DNA from 2 places in the Arthrobacter sp. Y3223065 genome. Region 2 is predicted to be linked to the other one. Evidence: predicted binding sites of a transcription regulator. Region 2 holds the regulator's gene; the other holds the start of a gene.

Region 1 (7,821 bases), on a different contig from region 2:
TCTCGCGGTTGTACCGCGCACCGTGGCAGACCTCGCACGGAACGTAGACGTCCGGCAGGAAGTTCATTTCGATCTTCAGCGTGCCGTCACCGGAGCATGCCTCGCACCGCCCGCCCTTGACGTTGAACGAGAACCTGCCGGGCAGGTAGCCGCGGAGCTTCGCCTCGTTGGTCTCGGCGAACAGCTTGCGGATGTTGTCGAAGACACCGGTGTACGTGGCCGGATTGGACCGGGGCGTGCGGCCAATCGGGCTCTGGTCGACGTGGATGACCTTGTCCAGCTGGTCCACGCCTTCCACCCTGGTGTGCCGGCCCGCAACATGCTTGGCTCCGTTGAGCTTGTTGGCCAGCACCTTGTACAGAATGTCGTTGACCAGAGTCGATTTCCCGGAGCCGCTGACGCCGGTGACGGCGGTGAAGATGCCCAGCGGGAACGACGCGTCGATGCCCCGGAGATTGTTTTCGCGGGCGCCGACCACCTTCACTTGGCGCTTCTTGTCCATCTTCCGGCGCTTGGCCGGCAGCTCGATCCGGCGCCGGCCCGACAGGTAGTCACCGGTGATGGAACGCGTGTTGTCCAGCAGTTCCTGCAGCGAGCCGGAGTGGACCACTTCGCCGCCGTGCTCGCCGGCGCCCGGTCCGATGTCCACTATCCAGTCGGCCTCGGCAATGGTGTCCTCGTCGTGCTCCACCACAATCAGGGTGTTGCCGAGGTCGCGCAGCCGCGTGAGGGTCTCGATCAACCGCCGGTTATCCCGCTGGTGCAGGCCGATCGAGGGCTCGTCCAACACGTAGAGCACGCCGACAAGACCGGAGCCGATCTGCGTTGCCAGCCGGATGCGCTGGGCTTCTCCGCCGGACAACGTGCCGGCGGCGCGCTCAAGGTTCAGGTACTCCAGGCCGACGTCCAGGAGAAAGCGCAAGCGCGCCTGGATCTCGATGAGTACCTGGTGGGCGATCTGGGTTTCGCGGGCGGAGAGTTCCAGAGCGGCCAGGAACGAACTTGCCTCGCGCAGCGGCAGGGCAGACACTTCCGCGATGGACTTGCCGTTGATCAGCACGGACAGCGACGCGGGGTTCAGCCGCGCCCCGTTGCACTCCGGGCACGGCACCTCACGCATGTACTCCTTGTAACGGTCCCTCGCCCACTCGGACTCGGTTTCCTCATGCTTTCGGTGGATGTACTGGAACGCGCCTTCGAAACCGGTGCTGTATTTGCGCTCCCGGCCGAAGCGGTTGCGGTACTGCACCACGACCTTGAAGTCCTTGCCGTGCAGTACGGCTTCCCGGACCTTCTTCGGCAGGTTCTTCCACGGCTCGTCCATGGAGAACCCCAGTTCGTGGGAGAGCCCCTCGAGCAGCCGGGTCCAGTACTCCTGGGTGGCTTTGCCCAATGACCACGGGGCGATGGCGCCCTCAGAAAGGCTCCGGTCCGGATCCGGGACCACCAGGTCCACATCGACTTCGAGCTTGCTGCCGATACCGGTGCAGGCCGGACAGGCACCGAACGGATTGTTGAACGAGAACGAGCGCGGTTCGATCTCGTCGATGGCGAGCGGGTGTTCGTTCGGGCAGGCCAAGTGTTCCGAGAAGGCACGAGTACGGCCCGGCTCGTCCTCGGCAATATCCACGAAATCAGCCAGGACGCGGCCCTCCGCCAGCGCCAGGGCGGTCTCCACCGAATCGGTCAGACGCTGATGGATGCCTTCTTTGGCCACAAGCCGGTCCACCACCACCTCGATGGTGTGCTTGTACTGCTTCCCCAGCTTCGGCGGTTCGCTCAGCTGCACCAGCTTGCCGTCCACCTTGGCGCGGGAAAAGCCCTTGGTGCTCAGTTCCTTGAACAGGTCGACGAACTCGCCCTTGCGCCCGCGCACTACCGGAGCCAGGATCTGGAAGCGCGTCCCGTCGGGAAGCTCTTGCAGCTGGTCCACGATTTGCTGCGGGGTCTGCTTCTCCACGGGCTCACCGCACTGGGGGCAGAAGGGGCGGCCGACGCGGGCCCACAGGAGGCGCAGGTAGTCGTAGATCTCGGTGATTGTTCCCACGGTAGAGCGCGGGTTGCGACTGGTGGATTTCTGGTCGATCGACACCGCCGGCGACAAGCCTTCGATGAAGTCCACATCAGGCTTGTCCACCTGCCCCAGGAACATTCGCGCATAGGAGGAAAGCGATTCCACGTACCGGCGCTGGCCCTCGGCGAAGATCGTATCGAAAGCCAAAGACGACTTGCCGGAGCCGGACAGTCCCGTGAAGACGATCATGGCGTCGCGGGGCAGGTCCACGCTGACGTTCTGAAGATTATGCTCGCGGGCGCCTTTGACTACCAGGCGGGACATGTCCGCGGAGCGGGAAACGGGGGTGGCGGACTCGGAATCGGTCGCCGGGACGGACGTTTCGCTTGCTTTTAGCACGGTATCTACTCTAATCGAAAATTCGTTCGAACTTGTATTGCATCGGTCACGGCCGGAGGCCGCTGCGGACAGCGGCTGTCCGCAGGGCGCCGTCTATGAGGCACCGGCCGCCTGCCGCGTCGCCTACTTGATGCCGTGGCGCTCCAACGCGGCCCTGGCGGCGGCGAGTGCTTCCTTGCCGCCGATGCCTTGGCCGTGAACGGCGCGGGCGAACGCTTCGGCGGCATCGCCCAGTTGTTGGCGGGCCTTGCCTGCGCCGGCGCTCACCACGGTACCGGCCCGGCCGTGTGTTTCCACCCGGCCGGCAGTTTCGAGCTCCCGGTAGGCGCGTGCCACGGTATTCGGGACCACGCCCAAATGATCGGCCAGCCGCCTGACGGGCGGCAGCTTCGTGCCCACCGGCAGTTCGCCGGCGTCGGCTGCTTCGATGATCCGCAGCCTGAGCTGCTCGAAGAGCGGCACGGCGCTGTCGCGGTTCATCCGCCAGTCAAACTCGCTCGCTTCCATCGCCTGCGCCCGCTCCCCGTCGTGTCCGCAGCATCCGGCTGCCTGTCCACTGCTACAACCAGAATGACATCCTGAGCCGTCCGGGTCGACTGTCGGTAGGCTGGGAAGCATGTTGCTTCACGAAGATCCTGCAGTCACCGTCCGCGGCATTTCCGTTTCCGAGATGGACAACAATGTCTATCTGCTGACAGCCAAGGCTTCCGGCACCCAGGTGTTGATTGACGCTGCCGACGACTTTCCGGCCATTGAGCAACTGCTGCGCGACGGCGCCGGGGATGCGGACCAGCCGGCCAAGGTCGCCCTGATCGTGACCACGCACAGCCACTGGGACCATGTCCGGGCCTTGCCGGAGGCGGTAGCCGCCACAGGGGCCAAGACAGCGGCCGGCGCGGAGGATATTCCTGAGATCGAGGTGCGGACTGACGTTGCGCTCGAGCATCAGGACGTCGGCCGGTTCGACGGATTCTCGTTGGAAGCCATCAAGCTGCGCGGGCACACGCCGGGTTCCGTGGCGCTGCTTTACCGCGCACCCGATGGTCCCCCGCACCTGTTTACCGGAGATTCGCTGTTTCCGGGTGGGGTGGGCAATACGCAAAAGGATCCGGAGCGGTTTGCGTCGCTCTACAGCGACGTGGTCGAACGGGTGTTCAACTACCTGCCGGACGATACGGTGGTCCATCCGGGCCATGGCGCAGGTACGACGCTCGGGGCTGAACGGCCCCATCTGGACGAGTGGAAATCGCGCGGCTGGTAGGGCGCGTCAACCCCGACAGACGTGGACGTTGGGGGGAATCCCGCCTGCCGGGGCCCTCTAATTCTAGCGCCGCGGGCTGCTTTCGCTCCCCTGTCACGCGAGGAAGGACGGCAGGCTGCGTTCCGCCGCGGAGTACGTTGCCGCGTCCGGGATTTGTCCTGCCATAAAGCGGTCGACGAGCCGCGGATCTACGTACGATTTGCGGGCTATGGCGGGCGTATTGCCCAGCCTCTCCGAGACGGCGTGCATGGCCGCGACGACGGCCTTGCGCCGGCCGGTGAGATTCGGTCTGCCGTTGTAGCGGGCCAGTGCCACGGCGGCCGTTACCGTTCCCTGCCACGTCCGGAAGTCCTTGGCGCTGAACTCCTGCCCGCAGAGTTCGTGGATAAACTCGTTCAACTCCGACGCGGACAGCCCGGACCAGTGTCCGGTGCCGTTGCGGTACCCGATGGCCGGATCGTCGGCCTTCAGGCCCCGCACCGTCGCCAGCTGGACGGTGATATCCGGATCTTTCAGTTCCACGTCCCACTGCAGCCCGCTCTTCCCGGGAAAATGCAGCCGGACGGTGTCCTCGCGCACCCGCACGTGGCGAGCCAACAGCGTAGTAACCCCGTAGGAACCGTTGTCTTCGGCGTAGACTTCGGAGCCGATCCGCAATGACGCGCTGTCAAGCAAGCGGAAGGCAACGGCACAGGCCACCTGCCGGGTTTGTTCTCCGGACCTCAGCAGCCGCGTCACCTTGCGGCGCGCGGTGGTCAGGGTGGATCCGAACGCCAGGGAGCGGTCGAACTTTTCCCGATCCCTCAGTTCCCGCCAACGGGGATGGTAGATGTATTGCCGCCGTCCGGCGTCGTCCGTTCCCGCTGCTTGGATATGCCCATTGGGCGCCGGGCAGATCCACACATCCGACCATGCCGGCGGGACCGCCAACGCCTTGATCCTTCGGAGCTCGTCACCGGCAGGCTTCGACCCGTCCGGGTTGCGGTAGGAGAACCCCGACCCGTGACGCCGGCGGGTGATACCGGGCGCACGGACGTTGCTGCGCCTTAGCCTCAGATGGGCACCTCCATCTTGAACCCGCAGCTGCAGCGAAGGATTTCAACGTCCACCCGCACGGTCGGGAGCGGGCCGGTTTCCGGGGAGCCGACGTCCACGGGATCAACGATCGAGTGGTCGATGCGTTCCACCGGCTGCATCGGCTCCCCGCAGTGCATGTAGCCCTCGGCCCCGAAATCGATTCCGACGCTCTCGGATTCCGTGGCGGGCACCTTGAATGTTTCGTGCCCGTAATAAGCGTCGCAGCGGCTGCACCAGTAGCTGACGTCCCATCGCGGCAGTGCGGGGGCTCCGGCCTGCGGCGGCAGCAGCGTTACGGCATCGAACACCAGGTACTCGTCGGTGCTGCAGGCGGAGCACCACGGATCGGGCAACTCGCTTCCCGGATCCCGGTCCTTGTCCTGGCCGGCATGGGCACTTGAACTGTCATTGGCAATCACGATTGTCTGCCCTTCCAATCTGCATCCCACTATTGATAAGCATACTGTTTGTCACCCATCATACGGGGGTGGGAAGAGCAGCATAAGCGCCGAGGCGCAGACCCGGGAAGGGTGAAGGCCCACCCGCGGTGCGGACCGCCTGAATCCGCCGGCGGGCAAATGCTTGCGGCCCAGAGCCTAGCTGGTGCCGTCGTACAGCGAGTCCGGCGGTTCGCCCCCCGGCTTGCCATACAAACCGCGGACCCGCCGCCTGCTCGCCTGCAGCGCATCCCGGCTGTCCCGCCGGTCGAGCTCGACACGCAGCTCCTCCAGGCGGAACTCGGTCTCGGGATCGGCCGCGCCGAACTGGATACTCTCCCGCTCGAGCTGGCGCATGGCCCTGCCGTACAGCGCCAGCAACTCGGGGTCACCAAGGGGAGCCAGATCCACCGGAAATTCGTCAGCGGGTGACAGATGGCGGTGCCGCATCAGTTCCGCCCCAAACCAACGAAGCACCCTGCGTCCCGACCGGCATCGAACCTGTCCATGCGCAGCCTCCAGATAGCCCGAGAGCCGTTTCGGCTCCAACTGCTGCGAGCTTACAAGTGCTTCCCCACTCCGGCAACGAATCACCAAAATATCGCTCCGGCTCGGTTAATTTTACGCCTGGGTCTTGACAGGCTGCAGCCCGGGATGCGCTCGGCACCCCGGGCCTCCGTCCACCGGCGGGCAGGCGGATTATTCGTCGTAGCGTTCTTCCCGGATCGTTCCGAACGGGACCTCCTCGGTCGCCATGGCTTGCACTTCGTTGGGGAGGAACCGCACCAGCACACCGCGCTCGCCGTCCGCGGCCGATTGCTTCAGCACCGGCAGGATGGCGTCGGCCTGGGTTGGCTCACATCCTGCCAGGTACTTGGCATACGCCTCCGGCAACTGCTCCGACATGATGGCCACCCGGATCAGTACGAGATGAACTCGACCAGTTCACCCACGCGGTCTTCCGGGTAGTTGCGGGCGACATCGGCCTGGCTGACAATTCCGACCAGGTCGTGTCCGTCGATGACCGGCAGCCGGCGCACCTGATGGTCCTGCATGGTTCTGATGGCCTCTTCGATACTGTCATCGGCGCCGATGGTCACCGGCTTGCCCTGGCCCAGCTCACCCGCTTTGATCGAGCGCGGATCCCGTCCGTCGGCCAGGCACTTCACCACAATGTCCCGGTCCGTGACCATGCCTTTGAGCCTGTTGTCCTCACCGCAGATGGGCAACGACCCGACGTCGAGGTCCCGCATTTTTTGGGCCGCCAGCTCCAGCGTCTCGTTCTCTCCGATGCATTCAACACCACCGGTCATGATTTCCCTTGCGGTAGTCACGGATATCAGTCCCTTCAGGTAGTTCGAGCCGCTTCGCGCACCGTCCAGCCAGAGGGACGAGCACGCCAAGCTGATTTATAAGGTTACTTACAGTTACCACAGGCTGCGTGGGAATTGAAGGGCGGCCGAGCCTCCCCCGGCGCGGGCCCGAAATTCCTGTCCCATCCCCTCGATTGCCGGTCGGAGCCATGCCTTGGAAGTTCCGCCCCCGAAACACGCCATCATCGGGAACCTGCGTAGTCGCAGCACACCGCTTTAACCGGCAGATCCCCCGTGAACCAGTGGCCCACGGGGGATCTGCGACAAAAGAACCGGCTTAGCGCCTGCCGCCGCCTTCGGTGTCGTCGGCAACGCGGTCGGCGTCCTCGTTCAGGTGGGCCTTGGCATCGGCGATCTTGTCCTTGGCCCCGCCCTCGACCTGCTGGCCCTTGCCCTTCAGCTGCTGGGACTTGTCATCCCTCGCCTCGCCGACGGCTTCGTTGACCTTGCCGGTCACCTTGTCCTTCGCAGCATCGAACTTGTCGCCCATACCCATATCAGCACCTCTTTCGGTTCAGGTTTTCCTACAGGTCCAGCCCCAGATTACCCCGCCGCGGCCCAAGTAGAAAGCTTGCTGACCTTAGGGGCGGTTCGCCGGCCGCGCGCACCTCTCGCTCCGGATCCTCACGGAGGAGGGCCGGCAACCGCTGGCTGTACGACCGATGCACGACAGCGTAGGGTGGCACCACGATCAGCAAACTGACCATGCCAGGCCGCCCCGGCCCCGCCTTCCATCGAGCGCAGCACCAAGGGTGCCGGCGGGGCCCTCGATGCGGCCGCAAGAAGGGAGCCAGACATGACGTCGGATCAGTACACCTTCCAGAATCCCGTTGACCGTTTTCCCAGCATCTCGCCGCCCAAGCAGAGCCAACCGGAGCCCGGGCTGGACAAAGACCTGGAGCCGCAGACGGACCGCGGCGAACAGTCGTACCGCGGCACCGGCAGGCTGACCGGCCGCAAGGCACTGATCACCGGGGCCGACTCCGGCATCGGCGCCGCCGTGGCCGTCGGCTTTGCCCGGGAAGGAGCAGACGTCGCCCTGTCCTACCTGCCCGCCGAGGAGTCCGACGCACAGCACATCGCTGCGGTGGTCGAGAAGGAAGGGCGCAAGGCTGTACTGCTGCCGGGTGACATTTCAGACGCCGCCGCTTCCCGCGAACTCGTCGCCCAGGCCGTCGAACAGCTGGGCGGGCTGGACGTCCTGGTCAACAACGCAGGGCGCCAGATCGCCGTCGAGAAGATCGAAGACATCAGCGACGA
Region 2 (7,821 bases):
GCACAAGCTGGCGGGCGGCTTTCCGGACGAAGATGCACCGGCGGCACTGTTCAGCCTGGGCGAGGACGCCGTTCCGCATCCTGCTCCGGCCGGCTCGGCGGCGGCTTCCGGCGCATCGGGCGCACTGGGCAAGGAGGTCGTGCGCCTGCGCGAGTGGGCACAGGGGACCGAAACCGGCGATCGGGACGAACTGGTGCCCGGTGTCAGCGACCGGGCGTGGCGCCAGGTCTCCGTCGGGTCGATGGAATGCCTGGGCGCCCAAAAATGTCCCCTGGCGGCCGAGTGCTTCAGCGAACTGGCACGGGGCCACGCGGCAGAGGCAGACATCGTGATCACAAATCACGCCATGCTGGCCATCAACGCCTTCGAAGGCGTGGCCGTGCTCCCGGACTACGATGTGGTGGTCATCGACGAGGCCCATGAGCTGCAGGACCGCGTCACCAGCGCCGTCGCGGGGCAACTCTCCGCTGCCATGGTCCGCACCGCCGCCTCCACGGCGCGCAAGCACACGGGGATCAGCGTGGAACCGCTGAACTCCGCGGCCGACGCCCTGGAGGACGTCCTGCAGTCGGTGCCGACCGGGCTGTTGGCGGCCGGCCTCCGCGAGGAGCATGAATTGGTGCTCACGCAACTGCGGGAAGCCGCCCGTACAGCGCTTTCCGATTCCAAGCCGGAGGGTGCGGGGGCAGCGGACGGCGGCCGGCAGATGGCGCGGTCACGGCTCTCTGCCGTGCTGGAGCTGGCTGAACGGCTGCTGTCCGCGCCCGACTCCCGGGAGGTCATCTGGGCGACCCGTCCCAGTACTTATGGCGAGACCGGCGACTACGCCGCCAATGACGACCAGCCGGCAACGCTGAACATAGCGCCGCTCTCCGTGGCGTCCCGGCTGCGCGAAGGCCTGTTCGACGAACACACGGTGGTGCTCACCTCGGCAACATTGTCCGTCGGGGGAACCTTCGACGCAGTAGCCGGGTCACTCGGACTGCTGGGAGCAGGCGCGCCGGCCTATTCCAGCGTTGATGTGGGCAGCCCCTTCGATTACCCCCGGCAGGGCGTGCTGTACGTGGCGTCACATCTGCCCAAGCCAGGCCGGGGCACCAGCCCCGAGCAGCTTGCTGAACTGGAGGAGCTCCTGCTGGCCTCGCGCGGCGGCGCCCTGGGCTTGTTTTCTTCGCGGCGTGCGGCAGAAGAAGCTGCAGCGGAGATGCGCGAGCGCACCGACCTGACCATCCTGTGCCAAGGAGAATCATCGATGTCGGCACTGGTCCGCCAATTCGCCGAGGAACCGGACGCATGCCTGTTTGGCACCATGACGCTCTGGCAGGGCGTCGACGTTCCCGGTGCAGCGTGCCGGCTCGTGGTCATCGACCGGATTCCGTTCCCCCGGCCGGACGACCCGCTCACGACCGCCCGAACCCGGTCCGTGGCGCAGGCCGGGGGAAACGGTTTCATGACCGTTTCGGCGACCCATGCGGCTGTGCGGCTGGCGCAGGGGGCAGGCAGGCTGATCCGCGCCTCCAATGACCGGGGAGTTGTGGCCGTGCTGGACTCACGGCTGGCGACAGCACGCTACGGGGGCTTCCTGCGCAGCGCCCTGCCGCCCTTCTGGAGCACCAAGGACGGCGCCATGGCACGTCAGATCCTGGAGAGGCTGGCTGCTGCCGCTGCCTGAACGGGCCGTGGCAGCAGCCACGCGGGAGCGGTCGTCCGCCCGCAAACCGGGCACGGGCGAAGTCTCCCGCTGACCGGCAGAGGGGGAACTGAGTAGCTTGCGGCGGGTCAGAGGGCCCGCATCACCGAGACAACCTTGCCCATGATGGTTGCGTGGTCTCCCAGAATCGGTTCGTACTGGGTGTTCTGCGGCAGCAGCCAGGTGTGTCCGTCGCGCTGCCGGAAGGTCTTGACCGTGGCTTCGTCGTCGAGCAGCGCCGCCACGATGTCGCCGTTCTCGGCCGTGTGCTGCTGGCGCACCACTACCCAGTCGCCGTCACAGATAGCCGCATCGATCATTGAATCGCCCGAAACCCTGAGCATGAACAACTCGCCGTGGCCCACGAGCTGACGAGGCAGGGGCATGACGTCCTCGACCGCCTGATCCGCCAGGATCGGCCCGCCTGCCGCGATCCGTCCCACCAGCGGCACCATCGCCGTGTCGGACGACGTGGTGAGTTCAGATACTGCAACGCCGCTGGAGCTGCGCAGCTGCTGCGGTTCATCGACTCCGACGATTTCCACACCCCCGTGCTCGAGTGTCAGCGGAGTCAGGATTTCCATCGCACGGGGACGCTTAGGGTCGCGCCTGATGTAGCCCATCTTCTCGAGTTGGGCCAGCTGATGCGTGACGCTGGACAGGCTCGCCAAGCCGACGGTGTCACCAATCTCGCGCATCGACGGAGGGTATCCGTTGGACATGACGGATCGCTGGATCGTCTCCAGGATCTTCTTCTGCCGCGGCGTCAGGCTGCGTCCCACTTTGACGGGTCGGCCGCGTCGCCTGGCTCCGGCTTTGGTGGTGCTCTCTTCGGACATATCCGGCCCCGGTCTCCCGTAGTGGTCCACGCGCCGGTGCTGCGGTAGCGGAACCGCGCATGGATTGTTGTCTCGGCTGTTTTGTCGGTGGCGGCTGGTGCACTGCTCTTACCGCCGCTTGACGCTTCCAACGCTAGGCGAGGCGGTGGTGAATTTCAAACATTTGTTCGACTGAGTCTCGACAATGTTCGATCACCAGTGCTAGAACTGTAGGAGAGACGTTCGAAGATATATTCGAACGCGACAGCCAGACGATCGAAACCAGCCGAAATAGATCGAAAATCGGAAAGGTGACACCATGTCCGCCCAGCTCGCACCGCAGGCCGCCGGCGTCCGTACCAGCACCAACCTCCGGCTGACCCGCAGAGGCCGTTTGTTGCTGATTGGCCTGCCGCTGATGCTGGCCGCGGCCGCCGCCCTGACCTTGATCGGTTTCTTCACGGCGCCGGCAATGGCCGCCGCCGGGGGGCTGGGGCCGGGGCCGGCGTCAACTGTCACGGTTGGCAGCGGCCAGACGCTGTGGGACGTGGCGGTACGGTCCGCCCCCGACCGCAACCCTCACGATGTCATTTTCGAGATCGCGCAATTGAACGGCCTCCAGGGAGACATCGTCCATGCCGGCCAGCAGCTGCTGGTCCCGTCCGCGCGCTGAGGCAGCCGTAACATGAGCTGCTTCGGCCCGCCCGATTCCTGCCCCGGGCGGGCCGAAGCTTAAACTGGACCGGTGAGTGAGCAGTTAGAACGCCTGAACCGCCTGCCGTTGCGGGACAATCTTCGGGGCTTGGAGCCCTATGGTGCGCCCCAGTTGGAGGTTCCCGTCCTCCTGAATGTCAACGAAAACACCCACGGACTGCCCGACGCCGTCCGTCAGGCCATCGTCTCGGCCGTTAGCGACGCGGCCGCGGGCCTGAACCGGTATCCGGATCGCGAGTTCACGAAGTTGAGAACGGCACTGGCCCGCTACTTGGGGCACGGCCTCACCGCAGGGAACATCTGGGCTGCCAACGGATCGAATGAAGTCCTGCAGCAAATCCTCCAGGCCTTCGGCGGCCCCGGCCGTACCCTGCTGAGCTTCCCGCCCACCTATTCGATGTACCCGCTGCTGGCCAGCGGGACGGACACGGATTATGTGGCTGTTCCGCGGGGGGCAGACTTCACATTGTCGCCGGACGCTGCCGCCGCTGCCGTGGCCGACTCCGCCGCAAACGTCGTCGTTCTTTGTTCGCCCAACAACCCGACGGGAACCGCCCTGGGCCTCGACGTCGTGGAGGCCGCGTATGAAGCAGGCGAGGCCTCCCAGGCCATCGTGATCGTGGACGAGGCCTACGCCGAGTTCGCCCACGCCGGAACGCCGAGCGCGCTGACTTTGTTGCCGGGGCGGGAGAGACTCATTGTCTCCCGCACTATGAGCAAGGCCTTCGCGCTGGCAGGCGCCAGGGTAGGGTACCTTGCCGCCGCCCCGCAGATTACCGACGCGCTGCGGCTGGTCCGCTTGCCCTACCACCTCTCGGCGGTGACGCAGGCAACGGCCCTGGCCGCCTTGGAGCATGCCGATGCCCTGCTGGCCAATGTTGAGGACATCAAGGCTCAGCGGGACCGCATTGTCGACGGGCTGACCGGACTGGGGCTTAAACCGGCGCCGTCCGACTCAAACTTTGTGTTTTTCGGCGGGCTGGAGGACCCCCGCTCCGTGTGGCAGGGACTCCTGGAAGCCGGTGTGCTGATCCGCGACGTAGGGATCCCCGGCCACTTGCGGGTGACCGCCGGCACTGAGGCCGAGACCACAGCCTTCCTCGACGGCATCAAGGCCCTCGTGGCGAGCCCCGTCTCCTAAACTAGTAAGAGCGAACCGGTTTGCGCCGGTCGACCAATTCGTCAAAGGACTCCCATGACCGTGGAAACCACCACCGGACGTACCGCACGCCTCGAACGCATCACCAGCGAGTCGTCCGTGCTGGTTGAACTGGACCTCGACGGCACCGGCCGCTCCGAGATCAGCACCACCGTGCCGTTCTACGACCACATGCTCACCGCCCTGTCGAAGCACTCGCTGGTCGACCTGACCGTGAAGGCCAGCGGAGACACGCACATCGACGCGCACCACACCGTCGAAGACGTCGCCATCACGATCGGGGAGGCCCTGAAGGAGGCACTGGGCAGCAAGGCCGGAATCCGCCGGTTCGGCGAAGCAACGGTGCCCCTGGACGAAGCGCTGGCCCACGCCGTCGTGGACATCTCCGGCAGGCCCTACCTGGTGCACGCGGGAGAACCGGCAGGCCAGGAGTACCACTTGATCGGCGGGCACTTCACCGGGTCGCTGACCCGCCACGTCTTCGAATCGATCACACTGCACGCCCAGATCTGCCTGCACATGCGCGTGCTGGGTGGCAGGGACCCCCACCACATCGTCGAGGCCCAGTTCAAGGCCTTCGCCCGGGCGCTTCGCGCCGCCGTCGAAGCCGATCCACGTGTCGAGGGCATTCCCTCGACGAAGGGGGCCTTGTGACCGCTGCGCCCAAGGTCACGGTACTGGACTACGGCTCCGGGAACGTGCGCTCGGCAGTCCGTGCGCTGGAGCATGTGGGAGCCGACGTCACGCTGAGCCATGCCTCCGACGACGTCCTGGAGGCCGACGGGCTGTTGGTTCCCGGGGTCGGCGCCTTCGCCACGGTCATGAAGGGGCTAAAGTCCGTGGACGCGCTTCGCTGGATTGGACGCCGGGTGGCCGGCGGACGGCCCGTGCTGGGCATCTGCGTGGGCCTGCAGGTCATGTTCGAAGAAGGCGTTGAACATGGCGTGCGCACGCAGGGTGTGGGGGAATGGCCGGGAACCGTGGAAGCGTTGCCGGCGGAGGTCGTCCCCCACATGGGGTGGAACACCGTGGACGCCGCGGAGGGCAGCCGGCTGTTTGCCGGAATCGAAGACGAGCGCTTCTACTTTGTGCACTCCTACGGTGTGCAGCACTGGAACTTCGATGTGACCCAACCCGCGATGACACCGCCGCTGGTGACGTGGTCCACGCACGGCGCCCCGTTCATAGCGGCCGTTGAAAACGGTCCGCTGAGTGCTACCCAGTTCCATCCGGAAAAGTCAGGAGACGCCGGCGCCGAGCTGCTGCGCAACTGGCTGAAGGCGCTGAGGTAGCCATGGGCAGCATTCTCCTGATGGCCCTGGCCGGGCTGCTGGCCGGCGGCGCCATCTCGTTCCGGCAGCAGCGGCTGTCCAAGTGGTTGGTTATCGTCTTCTGGATCCTCGCCGGCATGTCGCTGCTGGCTGCCTACCTGCTCACCCTCGGCCCGGCCGAGTAACCACATCCATCCCGCGCAGCTGACGGCGCGCAGAAAGCGGAAGAACCATGACGAACCAAACCTCCATCCTCGAACTCTTGCCCGCAGTCGATGTTGCCGACGGCCAGGCCGTCCGGCTGGTCCAAGGCGAAGCCGGCAGCGAGACCGGCTACGGAGACCCGCTGGAAGCCGCCCTGGCATGGCAAAACGACGGGGCGGAATGGGTGCACCTGGTGGACCTCGACGCGGCGTTCGGCCGGGGCAACAACACGGAAGTGCTCCGCCGGGTCTCCGACGAACTGAAAATCAAGGTGGAGCTGTCCGGCGGCATCCGCGACGACGCTTCATTGGAGCGTGCGCTTGAGTTCGGGGCCGCACGTGTCAATCTGGGAACCGCCGCCCTGGAAAACCCGGAGTGGACGGCCCGCGCCATTGAACGGCACGGGGACGCCATCGCCGTCGGCCTCGATGTCCGTGGCACCACGCTGGCGGCCCGCGGCTGGACGCAGGATGGCGGCGACCTCTGGGAGGTGCTGGCCCGCCTCGAAGACGCCGGCTGCGCCAGGTACGTGGTGACCGATGTGACCAAGGACGGAACACTGCGTGGACCCAACGTGGATTTGCTCCGGCAGATGTGCGAGCGGACCGACAAGCCGGTGGTGGCCTCCGGCGGGATCTCCAGCCTGGATGATCTGCGGACGCTGCGCGCACTGGTTCCGGCCGGAGTTGAGGGAGCGATTGTGGGCAAGGCCCTGTACGCGGGCAAGTTCACGCTGCCCGAAGCGCTCGACGTTGCCGGACGGCGCTGAGAGACCAGCATGGGCAAGAAGGAGCTGCCCGCCCATATTGCCGCTGCGCTGGCGGGAGCCGGCGGCGCGGGGGACTCTGCCGGCCAAAGCTGGGCCGGGCGGGACCTGAGTGGTGAAGGAAATCCGCTCCATCAGTTCGACCACGACGACGGCAGCGCGGATCCCGGCTACGAGGCGGCGCTGCAATGGCTTGCCGCCGGAACCGGCGGCGAAGCGGAAGTAGTGGCTGCCCTGGCGAATGCCCGCGTTTTCGTGCCCATCGTGGCGACGCTGGGAGAAGAAGCCGAGGGCAGCCACGGCCTGACGTCGGATAAACAGGCGGACATGGCCGTGGTGACGTTGCAGGCGCCGGATGGGCGCCGGGCACTGCCGGTATTCAGCAACACGGCCGCTCTGGAAGCCTGGCATCCCCAGGCCCGGCCGGTTGCCGTCGAGGCACCGCGGGCGGCGCTGGCGGCCGTGTCCGAAGACGCCGAACTGATGGTTATGGACCCGGGCGCCGCCCTGACATTCGTGGTTCGGCGGCCCGCAGTGTGGGCGTTGGCCAAACAGCACGAATGGGTGCCCTCGTACCGGGATCCGGCGCTGTTGGAATGGGTGGCCGAAGCCACGGGCGGCGAGGAGGCCGTCCTGGCCGCGTCCGTGGAACCCGGAACCGGCATCGCGGTCCGGGCGGCAGACGGATCGGTAGTGGCCGGCGGTGGCCACGGACCGGAACTGCGCTTGGTCCTGCAGGTGCAAGACGGGCTGGGGCGCGAGGAGTTGGGCGCCTTGGCGGGACGGATCCAACGGCGGCTCCAAGCCAGGCAGGAGTTTGCCGAGCGGGTGGATTCGCTGGAGCTGAAGTTCACGCGCTGAGTTCCGCCCGCTGGCAGCCTCATCCGGAAGCGCAAAGAAAAAGGACGACGCCGGTGCGTGGCACCGGCGTCGTCCTTGTCAGTACTGGAAGCCTGGTCAGTTGACCGGACCCGTGAACTTCTCACCCGGGCCCTTGCCCGGGTCGTCCTGGATCACCGATGCTTCGCGGAAGGCGAGCTGCAGGGAGCGGAGGCCATCACGCAACGGTCCGGCATGCTGGCTGCCGATCTCCGGCGCGGCAGCGGTGACGAAGCCGGCCAGTGCGGTGATCAGCTTGCGGGCTTCATCCAGGTCCTTGAGCTCTTCCGCATCGTCGCCGGCGGCCAGGCCGCACTTAA

Evidence for each region. The regulator LexA, encoded in region 2, represses DNA repair genes until DNA is damaged. The targets are predictions, from matches to a motif close to TCGAACANNTGTTCGA.
Region 1: the regulator LexA is predicted to act here: its motif matches at 2,428-2,443, upstream of uvrA (excinuclease ABC subunit UvrA).

What each region holds. Positions count from the first base shown of each region.
Region 1 covers NZ_JBNHGC010000001.1:795,995-803,815, forward strand. The annotation lists gene uvrA (excinuclease ABC subunit UvrA) at 1-2,338, opposite strand, end outside; gene AC5RUK_RS03660 (GntR family transcriptional regulator) at 2,537-2,920, opposite strand; gene AC5RUK_RS03665 (MBL fold metallo-hydrolase) at 3,030-3,674, shown strand; gene AC5RUK_RS03670 (DNA topoisomerase IB) at 3,768-4,763, opposite strand; gene AC5RUK_RS03675 (hypothetical protein) at 4,727-5,188, opposite strand; gene AC5RUK_RS03680 (hypothetical protein) at 5,348-5,665, opposite strand; gene AC5RUK_RS03685 (hypothetical protein) at 5,888-6,103, opposite strand; gene AC5RUK_RS03690 (CBS domain-containing protein) at 6,109-6,522, opposite strand; gene AC5RUK_RS03695 (CsbD family protein) at 6,839-7,057, opposite strand; gene AC5RUK_RS03700 (glucose 1-dehydrogenase) at 7,358-7,821, shown strand, end outside.
Region 2 covers NZ_JBNHGC010000004.1:26,946-34,766, reverse strand. The annotation lists gene AC5RUK_RS11930 (ATP-dependent DNA helicase) at 1-1,672, shown strand, start outside; gene lexA (transcriptional repressor LexA) at 1,780-2,529, opposite strand; gene AC5RUK_RS11920 (LysM peptidoglycan-binding domain-containing protein) at 2,828-3,181, shown strand; gene AC5RUK_RS11915 (histidinol-phosphate transaminase) at 3,254-4,363, shown strand; gene hisB (imidazoleglycerol-phosphate dehydratase HisB) at 4,418-5,035, shown strand; gene hisH (imidazole glycerol phosphate synthase subunit HisH) at 5,032-5,673, shown strand; gene AC5RUK_RS11900 (hypothetical protein) at 5,676-5,837, shown strand; gene priA (bifunctional 1-(5-phosphoribosyl)-5-((5-phosphoribosylamino)methylideneamino)imidazole-4-carboxamide isomerase/phosphoribosylanthranilate isomerase PriA) at 5,885-6,625, shown strand; gene AC5RUK_RS11890 (SseB family protein) at 6,635-7,483, shown strand; gene AC5RUK_RS11885 (DUF1844 domain-containing protein) at 7,580-7,821, opposite strand, start outside.